Regions from separate parts of the Halomonas sp. SS10-MC5 genome, predicted to be linked through region 1. Evidence: riboswitches for the same ligand, from Rfam matches in the RefSeq annotation. Region 1 holds a riboswitch; the other holds the start of a gene.
The links. A riboswitch is a leader RNA that binds a small molecule or an ion and turns the genes downstream of it on or off. The one in region 1 is predicted to bind cobalamin.

Region 1 (8,864 bases):
CAAGCGCGAGACTTTCCCCGACTATCGCCCGGTTGAGGTGTCCGTGGAGGTGGCCTACCGCGGGGCCAGCGCCGCCGACGTCGAGGATGCAATCTGCCGGCGCCTGTTCGATGCCGTTAAAGGCGTGGAATTCCTCGATGAGTTTGTCTGCGTGGCTCAGGACAACCTGGCCAGCGCCACCGCCACCATGGAGGCCGGCGGCGATGCCATACGCTTCATGAGCGAGATCGATACCGAAGTCGGTGCCATCACTGAGCTACCGGCACGGGCCGAGCCCCCAGTAGTTCGCGAACTGCACCGCAGCGATCTGGTCGCCGCGGTCGCAGTAACAGCCGACATGCCCATTCGCCAGCTCGAGGAGTACGCCCTGCGCCTGGAGGAGCGCATCATGGCGCTGCCCGGCGTGGCGGACGTGGCAATCCATGGCATGTCGCAGCGCCAATGGCAGGTCGAGGTGCCCCGCGAGGTGCTCGGCCAGCATGGCCTCTCGGCTCAGGAGCTGGCGCAACGCATCTCCGCTCAGAGCCTGGACCTGCCGCTGGGCACTCTGGAAACGGCCGATCGCGATATTTTGCTGCGCTTTACCGACCAGCGCCGCTCCATGGCCGAACTGGCCGAGCTGGTGGTAGTTTCCGACACCGGAGGTGGTGAACTTACTCTTGGTGAGCTGGCCACCTTCACTGAGGCCGGTGAGCGCGCGGAAGAGACGCTTCGCTTCAATAGCGAGCCGGCGCTGGTGCTGGAGGTTAGCAAGGCGCTGCGTGAAGATGCCCTGACGGTCAAGGAGCGGCTCGAGGCGCTGCTCGAGGACGAGCGTCACCGCTTCGACGGCGGCATATCGCTGACTTTGACCCAGGATGCGACAAGCATTGTCCGCGACCGCTTGCGGATGCTGGTGGATAACGGCTTGATGGGCCTGGTACTGGTAGTGCTGGTGATGAGCCTGTTCTTCCGCCCCCGTCTGGCGCTGTGGGCGGTGCTGGGTCTGCCGGTTGCCTTCATGGGCGCTTTCGCGGTGATGGCGTTCGCCGGGCTGTCGCTCAACATGATCACTCTGGTGGCGCTGTTGATGGCCATCGGTATCGTCATGGATGATGCCATCGTTATCACCGACAACATCGCCTCTCATGCCTTGCACCGGAAGTCGCTGCTGGAGGCAGTGGTCGAGGGAACCCGCCAGGTGCTGCCCGGGGTGCTTTCGTCATTTCTTACCACGGTAGCGGTGTTCACCCCGCTCTCCTTCCTTGCCGGGGAGTTGGGTGCAGTGCTGGAGGTGCTGCCAGTAGTGCTGATCGCAGCGCTAATGGCGAGCCTCATCGAGGCGTTCTGGATCCTCCCTCACCACCTCAAAGGCAGCGTGGGGAGCCTGGGCGATGGTCACGACTCCCGCTTCCGGGCCGCCTTCGAGCGACGTTTCGCAAATTTTCGTGAGGCCGTCGGGGGGCTGGCCGACCGGGCGATCCGCTTTCGGCATGCGGTGCTGGGCCTGTTGCTGACGGTGACCCTGGCCTCCGCCGGCTTCATTGCCGGGGGGCACGTGGGTAGTGAGGCGATGCCGGATATCGATGGCGACGTGCTGGAGGCGCGCATTCTGATGCCCCAGGGTACGCCCCTGGCGCGCACCGAGGCGGTGGCCGAGCGGGTCGAGGCGGCGATGCGTGACCTGGACGCGCGCTACTCACCCGAACAGCCAGAGGGCGCCTCCCTGGTCGAGGCGATACAGGTGCGCTTCAACCACAACCTCAGCGCCCGAGAGGCGGGCCCCCATGTGGCCACCGTCAGCGTCGACCTGCTCACCGCCGAGCGACGTAGTGTCACCCTCGATACGCTGACCGAGGCATGGCGGGAGGCTATCGGCAAGATCGAGGGCCTGCAGCGGCTTATCATCCAGGAACCCGGCTTCGGCCCCGCCGGGGTGCCGGTAGAAGTGCGACTGGCCGGGGAGAACCTAGAAGCCATGAAGGCGGCGGCGCTGGAGCTGGGGGGCCATCTCGAGGGCTACGCGGCCGTCCACAACGTCATGGATGACCTGCGTCTGGGCAAGACCCAGCTGGCCTTCTCCATGGCCGAGGGTGCCCACGGCCTGGGGCTTTCCGCCGAGGAGGTGGCCGGCCAGCTGCGCGCGGCGCTGCTGGGTGAGATTGCCGATACCCAGCGCATCGGCGACCAGGAGATCGAAGTGCTGATCCGCCTAGCCGAGGGGGACAGAAGCTCCCTTGATGATCTGGCGGACCTTACCATCGCCCTGCCGGGTGGGCTCCGGGTGCCTCTGGAGGTGGTGGCCAACGCCGAGGAGCGACGCGAATGGGCGCGCATCACCCGTATCGACGGGCGGCGTACCGTCACCGTGGAAGCCAACGTGGATGCACGCCAAGCCAGCGGCCAGGCTATCGTCGATGACCTCACCGGTAGCGGCTGGCTGGAGGTTTTCCTTACCCGCCACCCCAATGTGGCGATCTCCTTCGAGGGGCAGGTGGCCAGCTCCGCCGAGACCGGCGGCTCCATCGGCCGCGGGCTGTTGATCGGCCTGGTGGGGATCTTCGTGATCCTCTCCTTCCAGTTTCGCAGTTATGTGGAGCCGCTAATCGTCATGCTCTCGATCCCGCTGGCCTTCATCGGCGCCATCTGGGGCCATGTGCTCATGGGCTACTACCTCTCCATGCCCTCGCTGATTGGTGCGGCGTCGCTGGCCGGTATTGTGGTCAACAACGCCATCCTGCTGATCCACTTCATCAAGACCCATCGCGAGCGTGGGTTGGATGCCGTTGCAGCCGCCGGCCAGGCCAGCCGCGACCGGCTGCGTGCCATCCTGATCTCGTCCACCACTACCATCGCCGGGCTGCTGCCACTGCTGGCAGAAACCAGTACCCAGGCGGCGGCCATCAAGCCACTGGTGATCTCGGTGGTGTTTGGCCTGCTCAGCGCTACTGTGCTCGTACTGTTGGTGATCCCGGCACTCTACGTGCTGTTCGACGACTGGGGGTGGCTAGGCAAGGCAACGGAGATGGAGCCGCTCCCGGATCAGTTGAGCAAGGACTGAAATCCTTCTCTTGACGGGGCCGGAATAGACTCTAGTCTTGAAAAGGTAGATTGAATGCTTCTTATAAAATGTCCTCCCGGCAAGGCACAACGAAAACAACAGGAGCCAGCCATGACGATCATTGCGCCGAAGTCCTCCGCGCCCAGGTACGCAAGCATTGCTATCGTAAGCCTCCTAGGGCTACTGATGGGTGCGGCCGTCCTATCGGCGGACGAACACGAGGGGCAGGCAGCCTCCGATTCGTGGTTGCCCAGTCTCATGACGGAAACTCCTCAGGAGGGGTTTGCCCTGGCCGTGAAACTATCGCAGAAGGGTGTCGCCACGACACAGACCGATGCCGAAGTGCGAAAAGAGCTACGACCGGAGTACGCAGCAGATCCCAACAGCCTTATTGCCATTTCGCATGTCATTGCGACCCATTTCCAGACGGTGGCTGCGGCTAACGACTACTGGCGCGAGTGACCGGTCCAGTTAAGACACTATCGCTAACTCCAAGCCGAATGATCTGGCTCGGATGCTATTTCTGCTTGGCGCTGTTCGCGCACGGCATCAGATGCCTCGATGCAGTGTTCAGCGCGGTAGGCGCTGATGGGTAATGGCGCGAAATGCTCGACCCCGCCAAAGATGGCCTGTGCCTTTGACGGGGCTAGTAGTGAGAGTATCAGGCAGCTTCAATAGGGCGGGACGGGCCGAAGTGCTCAAAGTGGCGTCGATCCTCTTCAACGCCGAGCTCTGCCAAGGCCTGGTTCACCGCACTCATGAAACCCTGGGGGCCAACGAAGTAGCAGCGCGGGTTGGATGCGGGCAGGTAGTGTCTCAGTAGCTCGCGATCGAGGCGGCCGCAGTGGTCGGCATCGTCGCCGTGTTCGTGTATGGCGACGACCTTGAGCTTAGAGGGATGCACTTCGCGCATCGCGGCGACCTCCTGCCGGAAGGCGTGATGCTCGGCGTCGATGGCGGCATGAAGATAGACTACCTGCCTACCCTCGGCCAGCGCCTGGCGAGCCAGCGGCAGAATAGGTGTCTGGCCCACTCCACCGCTGATCAACAGCAGCGGTTCATTGCCTCCCTGTAGCGTAAGCTCCCCGGCCGGTGGCAGAAGGTCTACGCTGTCGCCAACGTTGAGCACGTCGTGAAAGTAGCGGCTGGCTCGACCCTCGGGCTCACGCTTGATCGAGATCCGATAGGTGCGGCCATTTGGCAGGTCCGAGAGGCTGTAGTGGCGATAGAGCGTCTCGCCCTCGATACCGAGTCGCACGCCGATGTACTGGCCGGGCTCATGATCTGCTACCGGGCCTTCGTCCTCCGGCTCGAGGACGAAGGAGCGAATCATCGCGCTTTCTTGCCGAGTCGCGGCGATGCGGAATCGACGTAAACCGCGCCAGCCACCGGGTTTCAGAGCGAAAGCCTGGTACCGACGATCCTCCAGCTCAATCAACAGGCCGGCCAGCTCTTCATAGAGCGCTGCCCACGCTTCGGCGATCTCTGGCGTCAGAGCGTCACCCAGCTCCTCGCCGATGGCGGCCATCAGGCACTCGCCGACAATGGGGTACTGGTCGGGCTGAATGCCCAGCGACACGTGTTTCTCTACCACTGTGGCCAGCACTCCTCTCGCCCTGGCGGGATCCTGGCGCAGCTGCACGTAGGCCAATACGGCACCGGCCAGGGCCCGTTGCTGGGCACCGCTCTGCTGGTGCGCCTCATTGAACAGCGAGGCCACGTCGGGGTAGCGCTTGAACATCAACGGATAGAAATGCTGGGTAATGGCATCGAGGTGCTCTGCTACCACCGGGGCGGTGGCCTCGATGAGCTGCTCCTGCTGTGAGGTGAGCATGAGGGTCTCCTTCGTCGGGGAAATTATAATAAGCATGTAAAATACTTGTTATTTGGTGCGCGAACCTGAGGCGAATTGTCGCAGAGCAAAGCAAACCCATCATAACGTGGGGGCGCAAAGGATCGAAAAGCAAGAAGGGCTGCTACAAAGGCACTCCTGCAGGGGGGCCGGGGAACGTCAGCCCTTAGTACACGGTGGCTTTTTTAGTATATCTAGCGCTTCTGATGCACGCTTCAGCTCGGCCTTCCCGCATGGCCTGCAACTTTTTGTTCTCGATGGTGCCGGCAATTTCCGGGAGGCTGCAGATGAATGCGTCATCAGAGCCGCCCGGTCGGTGGTCGAACGCACGGTCTCTCGGAACGTGAAGCTCAGCACCCCGACCGAGCCCGTGAGTGCTTGTGGATCAAGCTGGCTGGTTACGACCACGAGGCGTTCGGCCGCCATGGGCTCGTCAACCGCCTGATATGGCAGGGCATGTCGCATTCCGGCACGCCGCTGTCGTTGACCGTGCGGGGTCGGATTGCTAGCTTAGCGACACTCTCAGGTGCCCTAGGCGCGCGCAGACGCGCCGGGGTGAAACGAGAAGTCGGTGCGCCTCGTGCCATTCCGACGCTGCCCCCGCAACGGTAATCGAGTCAAGGAAAGCCTTACACCACTGTGCCCTGACACGGGAAGGTGGCCTTCTGGGACGTTAATTGTCCACTCGTCAGCCCGGAGACCGGCCAGAGAGTGCAGGAAATGCTGTATGACAGCGTTTCCCTCATGCCGGGTTGCGGTGGGCGACTCCGAGGCAGGGCTGGCGCCGCCGTTCACCTCTCCCTTTCTCGATCCCTTTCCCGCCAGCCGGCTTCGCCTAGAAGACCGTGCGGGTAGGCACGGCGAGCAAGGGAATCAGAATGAAAACCAAGCATCATCTGGCCGCCTTCGGCCTGGCAGCGCTTCCTCTGGCCGTTCAGGCCCAGGCCACTGTCACGCAAGACACCGATATTGTCGCCCTCAATCCCATGGTGATCACCGCCACCCTGGCGCCGCGCACCGCCGACGAGACGCTCTCCTCGGTGACCGTGCTCGACGAGGCCACCCTGCGGCGTCAGGACCCCACCAGCGTCACCGATCTGCTGCGCGGCCAGCCCGGAGTGGACGTCAGCTCCAACGGCAGCTTCGGCAAACAGAGCAGCGTGTCGATTCGCGGCACCTCGAATAACCAGAGTCTGCTGATGATCGACGGCATTCGCCTGCGCTCCGCTACGGATGGCGGCCCTGCGTGGCAGTACCTCGACCCGCGCATGTTCCAGCGCGCCGAGATCGTGCGCGGCCCGCGGGGCAGCCTCTACGGCGCCGACGCGGTAGGCGGCGTGGTGCAGCTCTTCACCCATGACGCTCAGGAGGGCGGCCCGCACCCGCGCATCTCTGCAGGCGGCGGCTCCTTCGATACCCAGCGATACAGTGCAGGACTCTCCGGCAGTAGCGGCGGTACCCGCTACAGCTTTGCCGGCAGCCACTTCACCACCGATGGCACGCCGGTGCGTCGTGGTGGTGAGGATATGGGGTACGACAACACCTCAGCGCTGGCGCGAATGTCGCACACCTTCGATAGCGGCGCAGAAGTGGGATTTCTGGCGCTGAGAGCCCGCGGTACCACGGAGTATGACGAGAGCGGCTCCATGGCCACGACTGATTATATGCAGCAGGTGGCGGGAATTTATGGAGAACTGCCGGTAACTGACAGCTGGAGTAGTCGCTTGACGCTGAGCGAAGCGCGCGATGAAAGCGTCAACCACTTCTGGGGGTCTATCCTTGATACGCAGACACGCACGGCCCGCTGGGAGAACACGCTGACTTCAGGGGGGCATGAGTTGATTATCGGTGCGGAGTATATGAACGATAGCGTGGCCGGTAGTGTCACGGGGAATATGCCATGGGATGGTCCTTATGACATCGAGGAGCGTGATAACAAGGCCGTTTTCGGCCAGGCGCTACTCGATTTCGAACCGTTAGCCGTTCAAGCCAGCCTGCGTTATGACGATAACGAAGCCTACGGTGACGAGATTACCGGTAGCCTGGCGCTGGGGTATGACATCAATTCCCACCATACCCTGCGAGCCAGCTATGGCACCGCCTTCAAGGCGCCAACTTTCAACGACCTTTATTGGCCGGGGTTTGGCAATCCCGAGTTAGAAGCGGAAACATCCAAAACGGTGGAGCTCGGAGTACGTGGCCAATATGTGCGCTGGTTCTGGGATGCCGCAATCTATCAGACCGATATTGACAACCTGATCGTCTGGCAGCAAATGGGGCAGCCGACAACGAACGTACCCACTACGCGTATCCGTGGCGTCGAACTCTCCGTGGGCGCTGAGGTAGATGATTGGACGTTAGCTGCCGCCGCGACCTACACCGACCCTGAAGATCGGGCTACCGGAAATCGTCTTAGGCGCCGTTCCAGTCAGAGCGCCCGCTTCGACGTGGATCGTGAGCTGGGCGAGTGGTTCCTGGGGGGCTCCTGGGTTCTGCAGGGCTATCGCTACGAAGATGCCGCCAACACGGATCGAATCGGTGGCTTCGGGCTGGTCAATCTGCGTGCCGGCTGGCAGTTTGCACCGCTGTGGTCGGCTCGACTGACTGTGGAGAATGCCCTTGATAAAGAGTATGTCACGACACGTTTCTTCGATGACGATGACTACCTCAACGCCGGTCGTGCGGCCTTCGTCAGTGTCCACTTTGGCCAGTAGCGGCCGGTTCGGCGGGGCCGTTGGCCCCGCCGTAGGTTTCAGCGCCTTGCTGGCCCTGTCGGGGCCGGCGGCCGGCGAGGCGTATGCCGATTCGCTCTGCGCCACCGACGACCGCGACCGCGAGGTGTGTCTGCCGGTGCCCGCCGGTCGCATCGCCGCGCTGTCGCCCGGTGCGACCGAGCTGGTCTATGCCGCCGGGGCCGGTGACCAGGTAGTGGCCGTAGTGGACTACAGCGACTACCCGCCGCAGGCCCAGGCGGTGCCTTCGCTGGGCAGCCATACGCGCATCGACATGGAGCGCCTCGTCGCCCTGCGGCCCACACTGGTGATCGGCTGGGTGACCGGCAATCCCTCCGAGCAGCTGGAGATGCTGGAGGCGCTCGGCCTGCCGGTGTTCTACCTCGAGCCGCGGTCCTTCGAGGGCGTGGCCAGCGCCATCGAGCGCCTGGGACGCCTGGCCGGCACAGCCGATGCCGCGGATCGCGAGGCGAGGCGCTTTCGCGACGGCATGATCGAGCTTCGAGAACGCTATGCCGGGCGAGCACCGGTGCGCGTCTTCTATCAGGTGTGGGACGAGCCGCTGATGACCGTCAACGACGCGCACCTGATCGGCTCGGTGCTGACCGCCTGCGGTGGCGTCAACGTTTTCGGCGACCTTGAGCGCCTGGTGCCGCGCATCGGCGACGAGTCGGTGCTCGACGCCGACCCCGAGGCGATATTGGCCGGCGGCATGGGCGAGGAGAGCCGTGAATGGCTCACCCACTGGGAGCAGTACACGAACCTCACGGCGGTGGCGGAGGGCAACCTCTTCTTCGTGCCGCCGTCGCTGATCCAGCGCCCCACGCCGCGCCTGCTCGAGGGCAGCCGGCTGTTCTGCGAGAAACTGGAGGCAGCCCGTGCACGCCGCTAGGTACTCACTGGTTGCTGTCAGGCACGGAGGGCTGGCCTTCCCGCTGGGCCTGCTGGCGCTGGCGGCGATGGCCGCCATGGCGTTGGCGGTGTCGGTCGGCAGCGTCAACATCACCCCCGCCGCGCTGTGGGAGGTGGCCCTGGGGCGCGGCGACGCCCTGGCGCGCACCTTGGTGTTGGAGCTGCGTGTGCCGCGGGCCCTCTCGGCATTTGCCACCGGTGGCCTGCTGGCATTGGCCGGCGCGCTGATGCAGGTATTGCTGCGCAATCCCTTGGCGGACCCCTACGTGCTGGGCCTCTCGGGCGGTGCCGCAGTGGGAGCGCTGGCGGCGATGCTTGCCGGGTTGGG
Region 2 (8,864 bases), 1.7 Mb from region 1:
CCTGCTGGCGACAGGCCAGCGCCACGGCGCCATGCTGGTGGTAGACGAGGCCTTCGTCGATTTCGCCACGCCGGACGAGCGGCTCACGCCGCTGCTGGCTCGCTTCGACAACCTGCTGCTGCTGCGCTCGATGACCAAGCTGTATGCCATTCCCGGCCTGCGGCTGGGCTATCTGCTGGGCTCGGCCGCCGCGGTAAACGCTATTGCCGAGTTGCAGCCGCCGTGGAGCGTCAACGCCCTGGCGGCGGGGCTGGTCGCGCCGCTGTTGGCGGACCGGGACTATCTGGCGCGAACCCGCGCCTGGCTCGACGCCGAGCGCCCCTGGCTACAGGGCGAGCTCGCGTCGCTGGGGCTCGACATCGTGCCGTCCCACGCCAACTTCCTGTTGTTCAGGGATGCTTGGCTTCAGGAGGCTCGCGGCGGGTCGATGCCGGCGCTGCTGGAACACCTGGCGCGCGGTGGCATTCTCGTCCGTCATACCCACCGTTTCATCGGCCTCGAGGGCGCCTGGCTGCGGGTGGCGGTGCGCTCGCGGCCGGAGAACCGGGCGCTGGTCGAGGCCATCGCGCGTTGGAGACATCCATGATCGCCTTCATCAGCGGCGGGGCGCGCTCCGGCAAGAGCACCCATGCCGAAGCCCTGGCGCGGCGCTGGCAGGCCGAGCGGGGCGGGGCCCGCTACTACCTGGCGACCGCCAGGAGCGGCAGCGACGGCGAGTGGCAGGCCCGCATCGGCCGCCATCGGCAAGCCCGGGGCGAGGGCTGGATCACCCTGGAGGAGCCGGTGGATCTGGTCGCCGCCCTCGAGTGGGTGGCGCCCGGCAGCACGCTGTTGCTCGACTGCCTGACCCTGTGGGCCAGCCAACTGCTCTATGCAAGCGAGTATGCCGGCGAACTCGACGAGGCGCGGGGCATCGCCATGCTCGAGCGCCTGCTGGCCGAGGCCCGGCGACGCGACGTGGCGCTGGTGATCGTCTCCAACGACGTCAACGAGGGCATGCCCCCCGAGGACGCCGAGGTGTGGCGCTACCTGGCCTTCCTGCAGCGGGCTCACCGCCTGGTGGCGAAGGAGGCGGACGAGGTGATCCAGGTGATGGCCGGGTTGCCGCAGGTGTGGAAACGCCGTGGTGGGGAGCGCTCATGAAAGACGCCGCCTTTGGCCTGGTGCTGGCGCTGCAGTTCCTCACCCGCCTGCCGCTGCCGTTCGCCTGCCCCTGGACGCCGGCCACCCGGCGCTGGGCGGTGCGCTGCTATCCGCTGGTGGGCGTGCTGCTCGGCGGCCTGCTGGCGGCGGCGGCCGCGCTGCTCGAGAACCTGCTACCCGCGCTGCTGCTGGCGCTGGCCCTGCTCACGCTGTGGGTGGCGCTCTCCGGCGGGCTGCACCTGGACGGCCTGATGGACGTGGCCGACGCCCTGGGCAGCAACGCGCCGCTGGAGCGCAAGTGGGAGATCATGAAGGATCCCCATGTGGGCAGCTTCGGCATCCTGGCGCTGGTGTTCCTGCTGCTGTGGAAGGCTGCGCTGCTGTTCGTGCTGCTCGACGCCGGCGCCGGCCTGCTGCTGCTGATAGTGCTGGGGCTGGGCCGCCTGGCAGCCGTGGCGCTGCTGGTGGTGGCCCCGGCGGCACGGCGCGAGGGCATGGCCGCCAGCTGGAAGCGCGACCTTTCACTGCGCGATCTCTGGCTCGCGGCGCTGCCGCTGCTGCCGCTGGCCGTGCTGGTGTCGGGCGGGGCGTGGCTGTGCCTTGCACTGGCGCCGTTCCTGATGCTCTATGCCTGGGGCATGCTGCGCGCCTTCAAGGGCATCAACGGCGACATCGTCGGAACCGCAATCGAGGGAGGAGAGCTATGGCTGCTGCTGGTCGCCTGGAGCTGGTGGTCGTTCGTCACGGGGTGACGCAGTGGAACCGCGAGCATCGCTACCAGGGGCAGCGCGACATCCCGCTGCTGCTGCCCGACGCCCTGCCGGGCCTCGACCGGCTGCGCGAGGCGCTGGCGGAGCAGAGCTTCGATGCCGTGCACTGCAGCGACCTGACTCGCTGTCGGCAGACCCTGGCGCACGTGATCGAAGGGCGCGAGCAGGCCTGGTCGATGCACTTCGATGCGCGCCTGCGTGAGCTCGACTTCGGCGACTACGAGGGGCGCACCTATGATGAGCTGAAGTCGCAGCCCTTCTATCGCGCCTGGATCGACAGCGAAGGCCAGCAGCCGCCGCCCGGCGGCGAGTCCACCGCCGAGCTGCGCCAGCGGCTCGACGACTGGTTCGCCGATCTCGTGAACGGCTGCTCGCCGCACAGCCACCATCGCGCGCTGGTGGTCTGCCATGGCGGCGTGATTCGAGAGCTGCGCCGCCGCTTCGAGGACATCGGCTTCTGGGAGGGCGGCGTCGTTCAGGCCGAGGGGCGGCGATTCACCTTCACTCATGACGGGGAGCGCTGGCAATGCAACTCTTCATCGGCGGTACCTGCGCCGGCAAGCGCGGCGTCGTAAGGCAGCGCTTCGAGGAGCCCCGCTGGCACTCCGCCCATGCGGGAGGCCGGCTCGAGGCGTGGCCATCGGTGGCCGACACCTCATGCCTGGTGCTGGAGGGCTGGGAACGCTGGATCGGCGAGCGGCTCGACGCCGAGCCCGACGACGACCGGCTGCGTCAGGCCATGGCGCGGGAGCTCGATGCGCTGCGGGACTGGGAAGTCGCGCAGGGCGGCCAGGCCGTGCTGATCGTGGTGGAAATGGGCCGCGCCGTCGTGCCCCTCGGCCGCGAGAACAGGCGCCTGCGCGACCTCAACGGCTGGCTCGCCCAGGACGCCACGGCTCGCTGCGAGCGGGTGTGGTACGTATGGAATGGCCTGGTGAAAGGGCTAACTCGTTGATCCATATCAGCCAGAGCGCAACGATGCGTTGACGCCCGGCGCTACGGTTGCTAGCTTACGCCCACTCTCAGGTGCCTCATTGTCATTTCGAGGTTAAACGGGAAGTCGGTGGTCCTCTTCAGGTTTGAAGAAGGCGCATTCCGACGCTGCCCCCGCAACGGTGATCGAGTGTGGGTCCATCATCGCGCCACTGTGCTCAAGCATGGGAAGGCGATGGGCCCGAAGCGTGCCGTCGACGCTTCGCTCGTCAGCCCGGAGACCGGCCTGAGAGCGGGAAAGCTCGACAAATCGTTCGGCTCTCCCTTCATGCCGGGTTGCGGTGGGTAACCTCGAGGCAGGGCAGACGCCTCACTTCTCTCCCTTTCTCGACTCCCATGCCGCCCGGCTTCGCAAAGAAGACCGTGCGGGTAGGCACGGCGAGCAAGGGAATCAGAATGAAAACCAAGCATCATCTGGCCGCCTTTGGCCTGGCCGCGCTTCCGCTGGCCGTTCAGGCTCAAGATCCGACCGGCGAGAGCGCCGATGCCGTGGCGCTCAATCCGCTGGTGGTCACCGCCACCCTGGCGCCGCGCACCGCCGACGAGAGTCTCTCCTCCGTGACCGTGCTCGACGAGGCCACCCTGCGCCGGCAGGATCCCACCAGCGTGACCGATCTGCTGCGAGGGCAGCCGGGGGTCGACGTCAACGACCGCGGATCATTCGGCAAGGCGAGCAGTATCTACCTGCGCGGTACCGGCAGTGAATCGACCGTGCTGATGATCGACGGCATCCGCCTGCGCTCCGCCACCGCCGGAGGCGCGGCCTGGCACTATCTCGACCCGCGCATGTTCCAGCGCGCCGAGATCGTGCGTGGCCCGCGCGGCAGCCTGTACGGTGCCGATGCCGTGGGCGGCGTGGTTCAGCTCTTCACCCATGAGGCGCAGGAGGGAGGACCGCACCCGCGCATCTCCGCAGGTGGTGGTTCCTTCGACACCCAGCGCTACAGCGCCGGGCTTTCCGGCAGCAGCGGCGGCACCCGCTACAGCTTCGCCGGCAGCCGTTTCACGACCGACGGCACCCCGCTGCGCCGCGATGGTGAGGACAAGGGCTACGACAACACCTCGGCGCTGGCACGCCTGGCGCATACCTTCGATGGGGGGGGGGAGGTGGGCATGCTGGCCCTGCGTGCTCGAGGCGGCAACGCTTTCGTCGACGGCGAGAGCGACTTCGTGCAGCAGGTGGCAGGCATCTATGGCGAACTGCCTGTGACCGAGCGGTGGACCAGCCGACTGACATTGAGTGAAGCTCGCGATGAGCTCGACACCTTCAATACCGACTTCCCTTCGCTCATCGAGACCCGGACCCAGACCGCCCGCTGGCAGAATACCCTGAGTTTCGGCATGCATGAGTTGATCGCCGGCGTGGAGCATAGCGAAGACAAGGTATCGGGCACCACGGATTTTGCCGTCTCCAGCCGTGACAACAGCGCCGTCTTCACCCAGGGTCTGCTCGATTTCTCGCCCTTCGCCGTACAGGCCGGGCTGCGTTACGACGATAACGAAGCCTATGGCGACGAGGTCACCGGCAGCCTGGCACTGGGCTATGATCTGGATGATGCTCATACCCTGCGAGCCAGCTACGGTACTGCCTTTCGCGCGCCGACGTTCAACGACCTGTACTGGCCGAACTCCGGCAACCCCGAGCTCAATCCGGAAACCTCCGAAACCATCGAAGTGGGTGTGCGCGGCCAATATCGGCAATGGTTCTGGGATTTGGCGGCCTATCGCACCGAACTCGACGACATGATCGCCTGGGCACCGACCCCGAGCGGGCTCTGGGCGCCGCAGAACATTGCCGAGGCACGGATCCGCGGCGTCGAACTGTCGAGTGGCGTCGAACTCGGGGATTGGACGCTGGCTACGGCACTGACATGGACCGATCCGGAGAATCGTAGCGGTGCCGATGCCGGCAATCGTATCCAGCGTCGCGCCAGCCAGAGCGCCCGCTTCGACGTGGACCGCGAGCTGGGCGACTGGTCCTTGGGCGGGTCCTGGATCCTGCAAGGCGATCGCTACGACGATGCGGCCAACCAGGATCGTATCGGCGGCTTCGGGCTGGTCAACCTGCGTGCCGGCTGGGAGTTTGCCCCGCTGTGGTCGGCCCGCCTGACGCTGGAGAACGCGCTGGACAAGGAGTACGAGACCGCACGTGACTATCCCAACGCCGGCCGCGCGGCCTTCGTCAGTGTTCACTTCGGCCAGTAGCGGCCGCTTCGGCGGGGCCCTTGGCCCCGCTGCTGTTTCCGCTGCCTTGCTGGCGCTGGCCCTGCTGGGGCCGGTGGCCGGCGAGGTACGCGCCGCTTCGCTGTGCGCCATCGACGACCGCGACCGCGAGGTGTGCCTTTCGGCCCCGGCAGAGCGCATCGCCGCGCTTTCGCCGGGCGCGACCGAGCTGGTCTATGCCGCGGGGGCGGGAGAGAAGGTGGTGGCGGTGGTGGCCTACAGTGACTATCCGCCCGAGGCTCAGGCGGTCACCTCGGTGGGCAGCCACACGCGTATGGACCTGGAGACCCTCGTTTCGCTGCGCCCCGACCTGGTGATCGGCTGGGTCACCGGCAACCCGCCCGAGCAGCTCGAGACCATTGAGGCGCTGGGCATGCCGGTGTTCTACATCGAGCCGCGGGACTTCGAGGGCGTGTCCCACGCCATCGAGCGGCTGGCGCGGCTCGCCGACACCCGCGAGGCGGGTGACCGCGAGGCCGCCGAGTTCCGCGATGGCATGGCGGCACTCGCCGAGCGCTACGCCGAGGCCGAGCCGATTTCGGTGTTCTACCAGGTGTGGGACGAGCCGCTGATGACCATCAACGACGACCACCTGATCGGCAAGGTGCTGACCCTGTGCGGCGGGGTCAACGTCTTCGGCGAGCTGTCGCGGCTGGTGCCGCGCATCGACGACGAGTCGGTGCTGGCCGCCGACCCCGAGGCGATCCTGGCCGGTGGCATGGGCGAGGAGAACCGGGAGTGGCTGGCTCACTGGGAGCAGTACCCCGACCTGGCCGCGGTGGAGCGCGGCAATCTCTACTTCGTGCCGCCGTCGCTGATCCAGCGCCCCACGCCGAGGCTGCTGGAGGGCAGCCGGCTGTTTTGCGAGAAGCTCGACCGTGCCCGTGACAAGCGCTGACGCCATGCGCATGCCGCGCCGACGCTCGCTGTGGCTGCCGCTGGGGACGCTGGCCCTGCTGGGGCTGGCGGCGCTGCTGGTGTCGGTCACGTGGGGCAGCGCCGCGCTCACCCTTGGCGATGTGTGGGCGGTAGTCCGGGGCGAGGGCAGCCCCCTGGCGCGCACGCTGATCCTCGAGCTGCGCATTCCGCGTTCGCTCTCGGCCTTCGCCGTGGGCGGGCTGCTCGCCGTCGCCGGCGCCCTGATGCAGGTGCTGCTGCGCAACCCGCTCGCCGACCCCTACGTGCTGGGCCTCTCCGGCGGCGCTTCGGTGGGGGCGCTGGCGGCGATGTTGACGGGGCTCGGCGGAGCGGTGATCACCGGCTCCGCCTTCCTTGGCGCCTTTCTCTCCACCCTGCTGGTGTTCGGCCTGGCCCACGGCACCGGCAGCTGGACGCCCTCGCGGCTGCTGCTCACCGGCGTGGTGGTCGCCGCCGGCTGGGGCGCGGTGATCACCCTGATGCTGGCGATAAGCCCCGCCGAGCGCCTGCCCGGCATGCTCTACTGGCTGATGGGCGATCTCTCCTATGCACGCACGCCCTGGCCGCCGCTGGCGCTGCTGCTGCTCATCTGCCTGCTGCTGGTGCCGCTGGGGCGCAGCCTCAACGTCATGGCCCGCGGCCCTCTGCAGGCGGCGGCACTTGGGGTCAACGTGCGCCCGCTGGAGTGGACGATCTACCTCGTCGCCAGCGTACTTACCGCCACCGCCGTGACTACTGCCGGCAGCATCGGCTTCGTTGGCCTGGTGGTGCCCCACATGCTGCGCCTGGTGCTGGGCAACGACCAGCGCTTGATCCTGCCGGCCTGTGCCCTGGCCGGCGGCTCCCTGCTGGTGCTGGCCGATACCCTGGCGCGCACCATGATCGCCCCGGAGCAGCTGCCGGTGGGGGTGATCACCGCGCTGCTCGGCGTGCCCACCTTCCTCTTCCTGCTGTACCGGAGCCGCTGATGAACCGCCTCGAGACTCAAGAGCTGGTGATCGACGTGCCGGGGCGGCATGACGGCCAAGCGCTCACGCTCAGCGTCGAGCCGGGGCAGGTGTGGGGCGTGCTCGGCCCCAACGGCGCCGGCAAGACCACGCTGCTGCATACCCTGGCCGGGCTGCGTGCGCCGCGGGCCGGGCAGGTACTGATCGACGGCCGCCCGCTGGCGGCGCTGGGCCGACGGCAGGTGGCGCAGACGCTGGGCCTGGTGTTCCAGGAACGCCACGACGGCTTTCCCGCCACGGTGCGCGAGACCGCGCTGATCGGCCGCCACCCCTGGCTCTCGGCGTGGCAGATGGAGGGCGGCGAGGACCTGCGCCTTGCCGAGGCGGCCCTCGAGCGCCTTGAGGTCGACCACCTGGCCGAGCGCCTGGTGAGCACGCTCTCGGGCGGCGAGCGCCAGCGCCTGGCCGTCGCCACGGTGCTGACCCAGGCGCCGCGGATCTGGCTCGCCGACGAGCCCACCAATCATCTTGACCTGCACCACCAGAGCGCCGTGATGGCGCTGCTCACCGAGCAGGCCGCCGAGGGCCGCGCGGTGATGATGTGCCTGCACGACCTCAACCTGGCGGCGCGCTGGTGCGATCATCTGCTGCTGCTCTATCCCGACGGCGAGGCGTGCTGGGGGGCGGCCGAGCGCCTGCTGGTGCCCGCCGCCCTGGAGCGGCTCTACGGCCAGCGCCTGGCCACCGCCGAAATCGACGGCGCCCCCGTTTTCGTTCCCGTGAGGTGATATGACCGACTCGACGATTCGCGGCGAGACCCATGCCGCCTTGATCACCGCCCCCGGCTCCGGCCAGGGCAAGTCCATGGTCACCGCCGCGCTGGCGCGGCTGCACCGCAACGCCGGGCGCCGGGTGCGGGTGTTCAAGCATGGCCCCGACTACCTCGACCCCATGGTGCAGGAGGTGGCCTCGGGCCAGCCGGTCTACCAGCTGCACCCCTGGATGACCGGCGAGGCGGAGTGTCGCTGGCGCCTGGCCGAGGCGGCCCGTGACGCCGACCTGATCCTGGTCGAGGGTTCCATGGGGCTGTTCGACGGCGACCCCTCCAGCGCCGACCTGGCGATACTCGCCGGGCTGCCGGCGCTGCCGGTGATCGACTCCTGGGGCATGGCCCAGACCTTCGGCGCCGTGGCCCAGGGGCTGGCCAACTACCACCCCGACCTCGCCATCCACGAGGTGATTGCCAACCGTGTGGGTAGCCCCGGCCACGGCAGGCTGCTGGCGGAGAGCATGCCGACGGGGCTCTCGCTGCTGGGGGCGATTCCTCGCCACGAGGCGATGAAGGTTGCCGACCGCCACCTGGGGTTGGTCCAGGCCGGCGAGCTGGCGGGGCTCGATGCGCAGCTCGATGCTGCCGCCGAGGTGCTCAAGGAAGCCGGCCTCGACCGGTTGCCGGCGCGGGTCACGCTCGACGCCGAGGCGCCCGAACTGCCGCCGCGGCTGCTCGAGGACGTGCGCATCGGCGTGGCGCGTGACGACGCCTTCGCCTTCCTTTATCGCGCCAACCTCGACCTGCTCACACAGATGGGCGCCGAGCTGCGTTTCTTCTCGCCGCTGGCCGACCGCGAGCTGCCCGGCTGCGACGCCCTGTGGCTGCCCGGCGGCTATCCGGAGCTGCATGGTGGAAAGCTTGCTGTCAACGCGCCGATGCGCGCCGCGATCCGCGCCCATCACGACGCCGGTCGGCCGATCCTGGCCGAGTGCGGCGGGCTGATGGCGTGCATGGGGGCCCTGGTGGATGGCGAGGGCCATGAACATGCCATGCTGGGGCTGCTGCCCGGTACCGCGCAGATGGCCGGCAAGCTCAGCG

Region 2: it holds a riboswitch for cobalamin, as region 1 does, so the genes downstream of both, I4484_RS13970 (TonB-dependent receptor) here and I4484_RS01070 (TonB-dependent receptor) in region 1, are expected to answer to the same signal.

The regions. Positions count from the first base shown of each region.
Region 1 is NZ_CP065435.1:228,972-237,835, forward strand. It holds gene I4484_RS01055 (efflux RND transporter permease subunit) at 1-3,040, shown strand, start outside; gene I4484_RS01060 (hexameric tyrosine-coordinated heme protein) at 3,152-3,502, shown strand; gene hmpA (NO-inducible flavohemoprotein) at 3,702-4,874, opposite strand; cobalamin riboswitch at 5,400-5,616, shown strand; gene I4484_RS01070 (TonB-dependent receptor) at 5,771-7,606, shown strand; gene I4484_RS01075 (cobalamin-binding protein) at 7,653-8,516, shown strand; gene I4484_RS01080 (iron ABC transporter permease) at 8,584-8,864, shown strand, end outside.
Region 2 is NZ_CP065435.1:2,992,470-3,001,333, reverse strand. It holds gene cobD (threonine-phosphate decarboxylase CobD) at 1-586, shown strand, start outside; gene I4484_RS13990 (bifunctional adenosylcobinamide kinase/adenosylcobinamide-phosphate guanylyltransferase) at 583-1,143, shown strand; gene cobS (adenosylcobinamide-GDP ribazoletransferase) at 1,140-1,895, shown strand; gene I4484_RS13980 (histidine phosphatase family protein) at 1,847-2,488, shown strand; gene I4484_RS13975 (bifunctional adenosylcobinamide kinase/adenosylcobinamide-phosphate guanylyltransferase) at 2,440-2,868, shown strand; cobalamin riboswitch at 2,921-3,151, shown strand; gene I4484_RS13970 (TonB-dependent receptor) at 3,303-5,111, shown strand; gene I4484_RS13965 (cobalamin-binding protein) at 5,158-6,027, shown strand; gene I4484_RS13960 (iron ABC transporter permease) at 6,032-7,015, shown strand; gene I4484_RS13955 (ABC transporter ATP-binding protein) at 7,015-7,782, shown strand; gene I4484_RS13950 (cobyrinate a,c-diamide synthase) at 7,784-8,864, shown strand, end outside.